Regions from separate parts of the Staphylococcus sp. Z5-21 genome, predicted to be linked through region 1. Evidence: a T-box and tRNA genes for the amino acid it is inferred to sense, from the RefSeq annotation. Region 1 holds a T-box; the other holds one or more tRNA genes.
The links. The T-box of region 1 lies ahead of thrS (threonine--tRNA ligase). A T-box ahead of a tRNA ligase gene usually reads a tRNA of that ligase, here a tRNA-Thr.

Region 1 (3,413 bases):
GAAAATGATAGTTGGCTTAAACAATTGGAGGAAACAAGTCCTATTGATATGCTTGCATCATGGTCAGAGTCTGAACCAACTACCCAACAAAAATATATGATTGAAGAACTGATTGAACGTGAACATTTATCATTTGGCGTTATTAATATTCTATTGCAGTTTGTAATGTTAAAAGAAGATATGAAGCTGCCTAAATCCTATATATTTGAGATTGCATCTAATTGGAAGAAAAAAGGCATTAAAACAGCAGAACAAGCATATCAATACGCCGTGAAAGTAAATCAGCCTAAGAAAGAAAACCAATCTAATAAACGTAATTATAAACAGAAACAATTAGCTTCCAGAGAAATGACACCAAAATGGTTAGAAGAACGCGACAATAAGCAATCGAATGAACCATCCAAAGATGAAGATGATGAGAAATTAAAAAAAGATAGAGAACAATTTCTTAATCAATTAAAAAATAGATGGAAGGAGGACAATAAATGAAATCTTTCAACCATATTATGGGTGAATCAAATGATTTATCAAAACGCATCGAAAAAATCAAAAAAGATGTCGTCAATGATCCAGACGTCAAACAATTTTTAGAGAAACATAAGTCCGAATTGACCAATGCAATGATTGATGAAGATTTAAATATTTTGCAAGAATATAAAGACCAAGAAAAGCATTATGATGGTCATGCTTATAAAGATTGTCCCAATTTTGTTAAAGGACACATACCTGAATTGTACATTGAAAATAATCATATAAAGATTCGCTATTTACCTTGTCCTTGCAAAATCAAGCATGATGAAGAAAAGTTTAATGCACATTTGATTACATCCCATCACATGCAACGCGACACACTAGATGCTAAGTTGGAAGATATTTATATGGACAGAAGAGATAGATTAGATGTTGCTATGGCTGCAAACCAAATCTGCGACAAAATTACAAATCACGAATCGCAAGTGAAAGGTTTATATCTACACGGGCCATTTGGAACGGGGAAATCTTTTATATTAGGTGCTATAGCGAATCAATTGAAAACTGAAAAAATACCATCGACCATTGTTTATTTACCAGAGTTTATTCGTTCGTTAAAAGGCGGATTTAAAGACGGTAGTTTTGAGTCTAAACTTCAAAGAGTCAGAGAAGCGAATATACTCATGTTGGATGATATTGGTGCTGAAGAAATTACACCATGGGCAAGAGACGAAGTCATTGGCCCGCTCTTACATTATAGAATGGTTCAAGAACTGCCAACTTTCTTCAGTTCAAATTTAAGTTTCGAAGAATTAGAATATCATCTTTCAGTTACGAGAGACGGCACTGAAAAGACAAAAGCTGCCAGAATTATGGAGCGAATTAAAACACTTTCTATACCGTATTATCTAGAAGGAAAAAATTACCGGAATGATTGAAATTTGAAATAAATGTTGTATAATATAATTAAATCTAAATCTTACGAAATAATACGGAGACAAGATGAATAAATGGATACCTCACAGAGAACCAATGTTTGTTGAGAATTGGTAGGTATATTTATTGATTACTACTTCGTCAATGATGTTGTAATAAACATCCGGCTCAAGACCGTTATCTTATGTAGAGTGAAGTTATTATGCAATATTTTTGTTGAATAACTTTAATTTAGGGTGGTACCACGAAGACCTCGTCCCTTTTTTGGGATGAGGTCTTTTTGTGTTTTTGAGTAGTAACATAGGGTGATTCGTAAAGGTTTAAGAGCTTGAAAAAAATAGGAGGAATGTGACATGGATCAAATTAAAATTAAATTTCCAGACGGTAATACAAAGGAATTTGACAAAGGAACAACAACTGAAGATATCGCACAATCCATCAGCCCAGGATTAAGAAAAAAAGCTGTGGCAGGTAAGTTGAATGGACAATTAATTGATTTAACTAGACCTATTGAAAGTGATGGAGATATTGAAATCGTGACACCTGGTTCAGATGAAGCGTTGGAAGTTTTACGTCATTCTACAGCACATTTAATGGCGCAAGCATTAAAACGTTTGTATGGTGAGGTTCATTTTGGTGTTGGACCTGTTATTGAAGGTGGTTTCTACTATGACTTTGATATGGAAGAAAGTATCTCATCGGATGATTTTGAAAAAATTGAAAAAACAATGAAACAAATTGTGAACGAAAATTATCCAATTGAGCGCAAAGTTGTGTCACGTAATGAAGCAAAAGCTTTTTTCTCAGATGATCCGTATAAACAAGAATTAATTGATGCGATTCCAGAAGATGAAAATGTGACATTGTATACACAAGGAGAATTTACTGATTTATGTCGTGGGGTCCATGTACCATCAACTTCAAAAATTAAAGAATTCAAATTGTTATCAACTGCGGGTGCTTATTGGCGTGGCGATAGCAATAATAAAATGTTGCAACGTATCTATGGTACAGCTTTCTTTGATAAAAAAGATTTAAAAGCCCATTTGCAAATGCTTGAAGAAAGAAAAGAACGTGACCATCGTAAAATTGGTAAAGAGTTAGAACTCTTTTCTAATAATCCGTTAGTAGGCGCAGGTTTACCACTATGGTTGCCTAATGGTGCAACAATCCGTCGTGAAATTGAACGTTATATCGTAGATAAAGAAGTGAGTATGGGTTACGATCACGTTTATACACCAGTAATGGCAAACGTTGATTTATATAAAACATCTGGACACTGGGATCATTATCAAGAAGATATGTTCCCGACAATGAAATTAGATGAATATGAAGAAATGGTATTAAGACCGATGAACTGTCCACACCATATGATGATTTATGCTAATAAACCTCATTCATATCGTGAACTACCAATTAGAATTGCTGAACTTGGTACAATGCACCGTTATGAAGCGAGTGGTGCGGTTTCAGGATTGCAACGTGTTCGTGGTATGACTTTAAATGATGCGCATATTTTTGTTCGTCCAGATCAAATCAAAGAAGAGTTTAAACGCGTAGTTAATTTAATTATAGATGTTTATAATGACTTTAATTTTGAGAATTATAGCTTCCGTTTAAGTTATAGAGATCCAGAAGATAAAGAGAAATACTTTGATGACGATGATATGTGGATTAAAGCTGAAAGCATGTTAAAAGAAGCGGTTGATGAACTAGGATTAGACTATGAAGAAGCCATCGGTGAAGCGGCATTCTATGGTCCTAAACTAGATGTACAAGTTCAAACAGCGATGGGTAAAGAAGAAACTTTATCTACAGCGCAACTTGATTTCTTATTACCACAAAAATTTGAATTGACTTATATAGGTAATGACGGCGAACAGCATAGACCAGTAGTTATTCACCGTGGTGTTGTATCAACTATGGAACGTTTCGTAGCGTTCTTAACGGAAGAAACTAAAGGTGCCTTTCCAACTTGGTTAGCACCAAAACAAGTAGAAATTATT
Region 2 (3,413 bases), 1.2 Mb from region 1:
CGTTTACGGCGTGGACTACCAGGGTATCTAATCCTGTTTGATCCCCACGCTTTCGCACATCAGCGTCAGTTACAGACCAGAAAGTCGCCTTCGCCACTGGTGTTCCTCCATATCTCTGCGCATTTCACCGCTACACATGGAATTCCACTTTCCTCTTCTGCACTCAAGTTTCCCAGTTTCCAATGACCCTCCACGGTTGAGCCGTGGGCTTTCACATCAGACTTAAGAAACCGCCTACGCGCGCTTTACGCCCAATAATTCCGGATAACGCTTGCCACCTACGTATTACCGCGGCTGCTGGCACGTAGTTAGCCGTGGCTTTCTGATTAGGTACCGTCAAGACATGCACAGTTACTTACACGTTTGTTCTTCCCTAATAACAGAGTTTTACGAGCCGAAACCCTTCATCACTCACGCGGCGTTGCTCCGTCAGGCTTTCGCCCATTGCGGAAGATTCCCTACTGCTGCCTCCCGTAGGAGTCTGGACCGTGTCTCAGTTCCAGTGTGGCCGATCACCCTCTCAGGTCGGCTACGTATCGTCGCCTTGGTAAGCCGTTACCTTACCAACTAGCTAATACGGCGCGGGTCCATCTATAAGTGATAGCAAAACCATCTTTCACTTTAGAACCATGCGGTTCCAAATGTTATCCGGTATTAGCTTCGGTTTCCCGAAGTTATCCCAGTCTTATAGGTAGGTTACCCACGTGTTACTCACCCGTCCGCCGCTAACGTCAAAGGAGCAAGCTCCTTATCTGTTCGCTCGACTTGCATGTATTAGGCACGCCGCCAGCGTTCATCCTGAGCCAGGATCAAACTCTCCATAAATGAATTATGATGTTTGATTAGCTCATAAAATACTAATTTGTGTTATCTCTAACACTTGTTTTGAACCAACAATTTAATGTTGCGTTCGGAATTAACGTTGACATATTGCAATTCAGTTTTCAATGTTCATTTCTTCAATAATAATCAATATGGTGGAGACTAGCGGGATCGAACCGCTGACCTCCTGCGTGCAAAGCAGGCGCTCTCCCATCTGAGCTAAGCCCCCATACTATTTTCAAAAAGAGTCGGGAAGACAGGATTCGAACCTGCGACCCCTTGGTCCCAAACCAAGTGCTCTACCAAGCTGAGCTACTTCCCGTATATATAATTAACATGCATTTTAAAATGGTGCGCCCGACAGGGGTCGAACCTGTAACCTCTTGATTCGTAGTCAAGTACTCTATCCAGTTGAGCTACGGGCGCTATATTAAAATGATGGTGCCGAGGACCGGAATCGAACCGGTACGATAATCACTTATCGCAGGATTTTAAGTCCTGTGCGTCTGCCAGTTCCGCCACCCCGGCAAAAATAATGGAGCAGAAGACGGGATTCGAACCCGCGACCCCGACCTTGGCAAGGTCGTATTCTACCGCTGAACTACTTCTGCAAAATGAAACTGGATGAGCCATAGTGGGCTCGAACCACTGACCCTCTGATTAAAAGTCAGATGCTCTACCAACTGAGCTAATGGCTCATGAAATGGTGCCGGCCAGAGGACTTGAACCCCCAACCTACTGATTACAAGTCAGTTGCTCTACCAGTTGAGCTAGGCCGGCTATTCATTTGAAATGGTGGAGGATGACGGGTTCGAACCGCCGACCCTCTGCTTGTAAGGCAGATGCTCTCCCAGCTGAGCTAATCCTCCACATAAAATCAATTCGATTACTAAGCCTGGCAACGTCCTACTCTTGCGGAACGTAAGTCCGACTACCATCGGCGCTAAAGAGCTTAACTTCTGTGTTCGGCATGGGAACAGGTGTGACCTCTTTGCTATTGCCACCAGACAAAATAACTTACTCAATTAATGATACATTGTTTAACGATTATTTGCAATAGTCAATTTTACACTATCTTTAAATTTTCTTTACAAGATCTTCACTTGAATATTTGTTATGTAATAACTCGTTTTTGACGACTTTTATATATTACAACGTTTTAACATTTAAGTCAATAGCTTTTCAAACATTTACTTAAATTATTTTGTTGCATTTGTTAAGCCGTATCTCGTTTCTTTAACTCGACTTGAACTATCTTACCATATAGAAACTGACTTTTCCATCCTTTTTTCAGTTTATTTTTATATTTTTATAGCAGAATCTTACTTAAATGTATCTTATTACTTTAAAGAATTAAATTCATGTACTGATTTTCTTCTAAGTTATATTATATTCGCGATAAACACGCCTTGTAAATAGCATAAAAAAAGATCAATCTTCACACATCAATTACATGATGTATAAAGATTGATCCAGTTCTATTATATTTATCGCTATTATTTTTGTCTCATATAAGGGAACAGTAATACGTCTCTAATAGAGGCAGAATCTGTAAGTAACATAACCAATCTGTCAATTCCGATTCCTAATCCACCTGTAGGAGGCATACCATATTCTAACGCCTCGATAAAGTCTTCATCCATTTCATGCGCTTCATCGTTGCCTTGTTCTTTTTCTACTAATTGCGCTTCAAATCTTGCTCTTTGATCGATTGGATCATTTAATTCAGTAAATGCATTACCGTGTTCTCTTCCAACAATAAACAACTCAAAGCGATCTGTAAATCTTGGATCTTCCGCATTTTTCTTAGCTAATGGAGAGATTTCAATTGGGTGACCATATATAAATGTTGGTTGAATGAGTGTTTCTTCAACTTTTTGTTCAAAGAACTCATTTAATATATGACCATATTTCATATTATCTGTAATTTCTATGCCGTGTTCTTTAGCAGCTATTTTCGCATCTTCGTCACTTTGAATGTTGAAGAAGTCGACACCCGTTTCTTCTTTAACGGCATCGGCCATATGGATTCGTTTCCATTTAGATTCTAAATCTATTGTTTCTTCTCCATACGTTACTTTCGCAGTACCTAATACTTTTTCAGATATATGTCTAATCATATTTTCTGTAATATCCATAATATCATGATAATCAGCGTAAGCTTCATATAATTCAATCATAGTAAATTCCGGATTATGTCTTGTAGACACACCTTCATTTCTAAATACACGACCTATTTCATAAACTTTTTCTAATCCACCAACAATTAAACGTTTCAAATGTAATTCAATCGCAATTCTCATATATAAGGTAGCGTCTAACGCATTATGATGTGTAACGAAAGGACGTGCAGCTGCTCCACCTGCGATTTGGTGCATCATAGGTGTTTCTACTTCTAAAAATCCTTGTTGATTTAAATAGTTACGCATCTCTTGCAATATTTTACTACGTTTAATGAATGTTTGTGTACTATCTTGGTTAGTAATTAAGTCTAAATAACGCTGACGATAACGTTGTTCTATATCTTGTAAGCCATGGAACTTATCTGGGAGTGGACGTAAGGCTTTTGTTAATAAAGTGAATGACTGTGC

Region 2: it has a tRNA-Thr gene. The T-box ahead of thrS (threonine--tRNA ligase) is inferred to sense a tRNA for this amino acid. The anticodon was not compared.

The regions. Positions count from the first base shown of each region.
Region 1 is NZ_CP096462.1:1,137,418-1,140,830, forward strand. It holds gene M1D64_RS05630 (replication initiation and membrane attachment family protein) at 1-489, shown strand, start outside; gene dnaI (primosomal protein DnaI) at 486-1,409, shown strand; T-box leader at 1,457-1,671, shown strand; gene thrS (threonine--tRNA ligase) at 1,761-3,413, shown strand, end outside.
Region 2 is NZ_CP096462.1:2,356,774-2,360,186, forward strand. It holds rRNA gene M1D64_RS11780 (16S ribosomal RNA) at 1-825, opposite strand, end outside; tRNA gene M1D64_RS11785 (tRNA-Ala) at 976-1,051, opposite strand; tRNA gene M1D64_RS11790 (tRNA-Pro) at 1,071-1,144, opposite strand; tRNA gene M1D64_RS11795 (tRNA-Arg) at 1,172-1,248, opposite strand; tRNA gene M1D64_RS11800 (tRNA-Leu) at 1,262-1,350, opposite strand; tRNA gene M1D64_RS11805 (tRNA-Gly) at 1,359-1,433, opposite strand; tRNA gene M1D64_RS11810 (tRNA-Lys) at 1,448-1,520, opposite strand; tRNA gene M1D64_RS11815 (tRNA-Thr) at 1,527-1,602, opposite strand; tRNA gene M1D64_RS11820 (tRNA-Val) at 1,616-1,691, opposite strand; rRNA gene rrf (5S ribosomal RNA) at 1,716-1,830, opposite strand; gene lysS (lysine--tRNA ligase) at 2,319-3,413, opposite strand, start outside.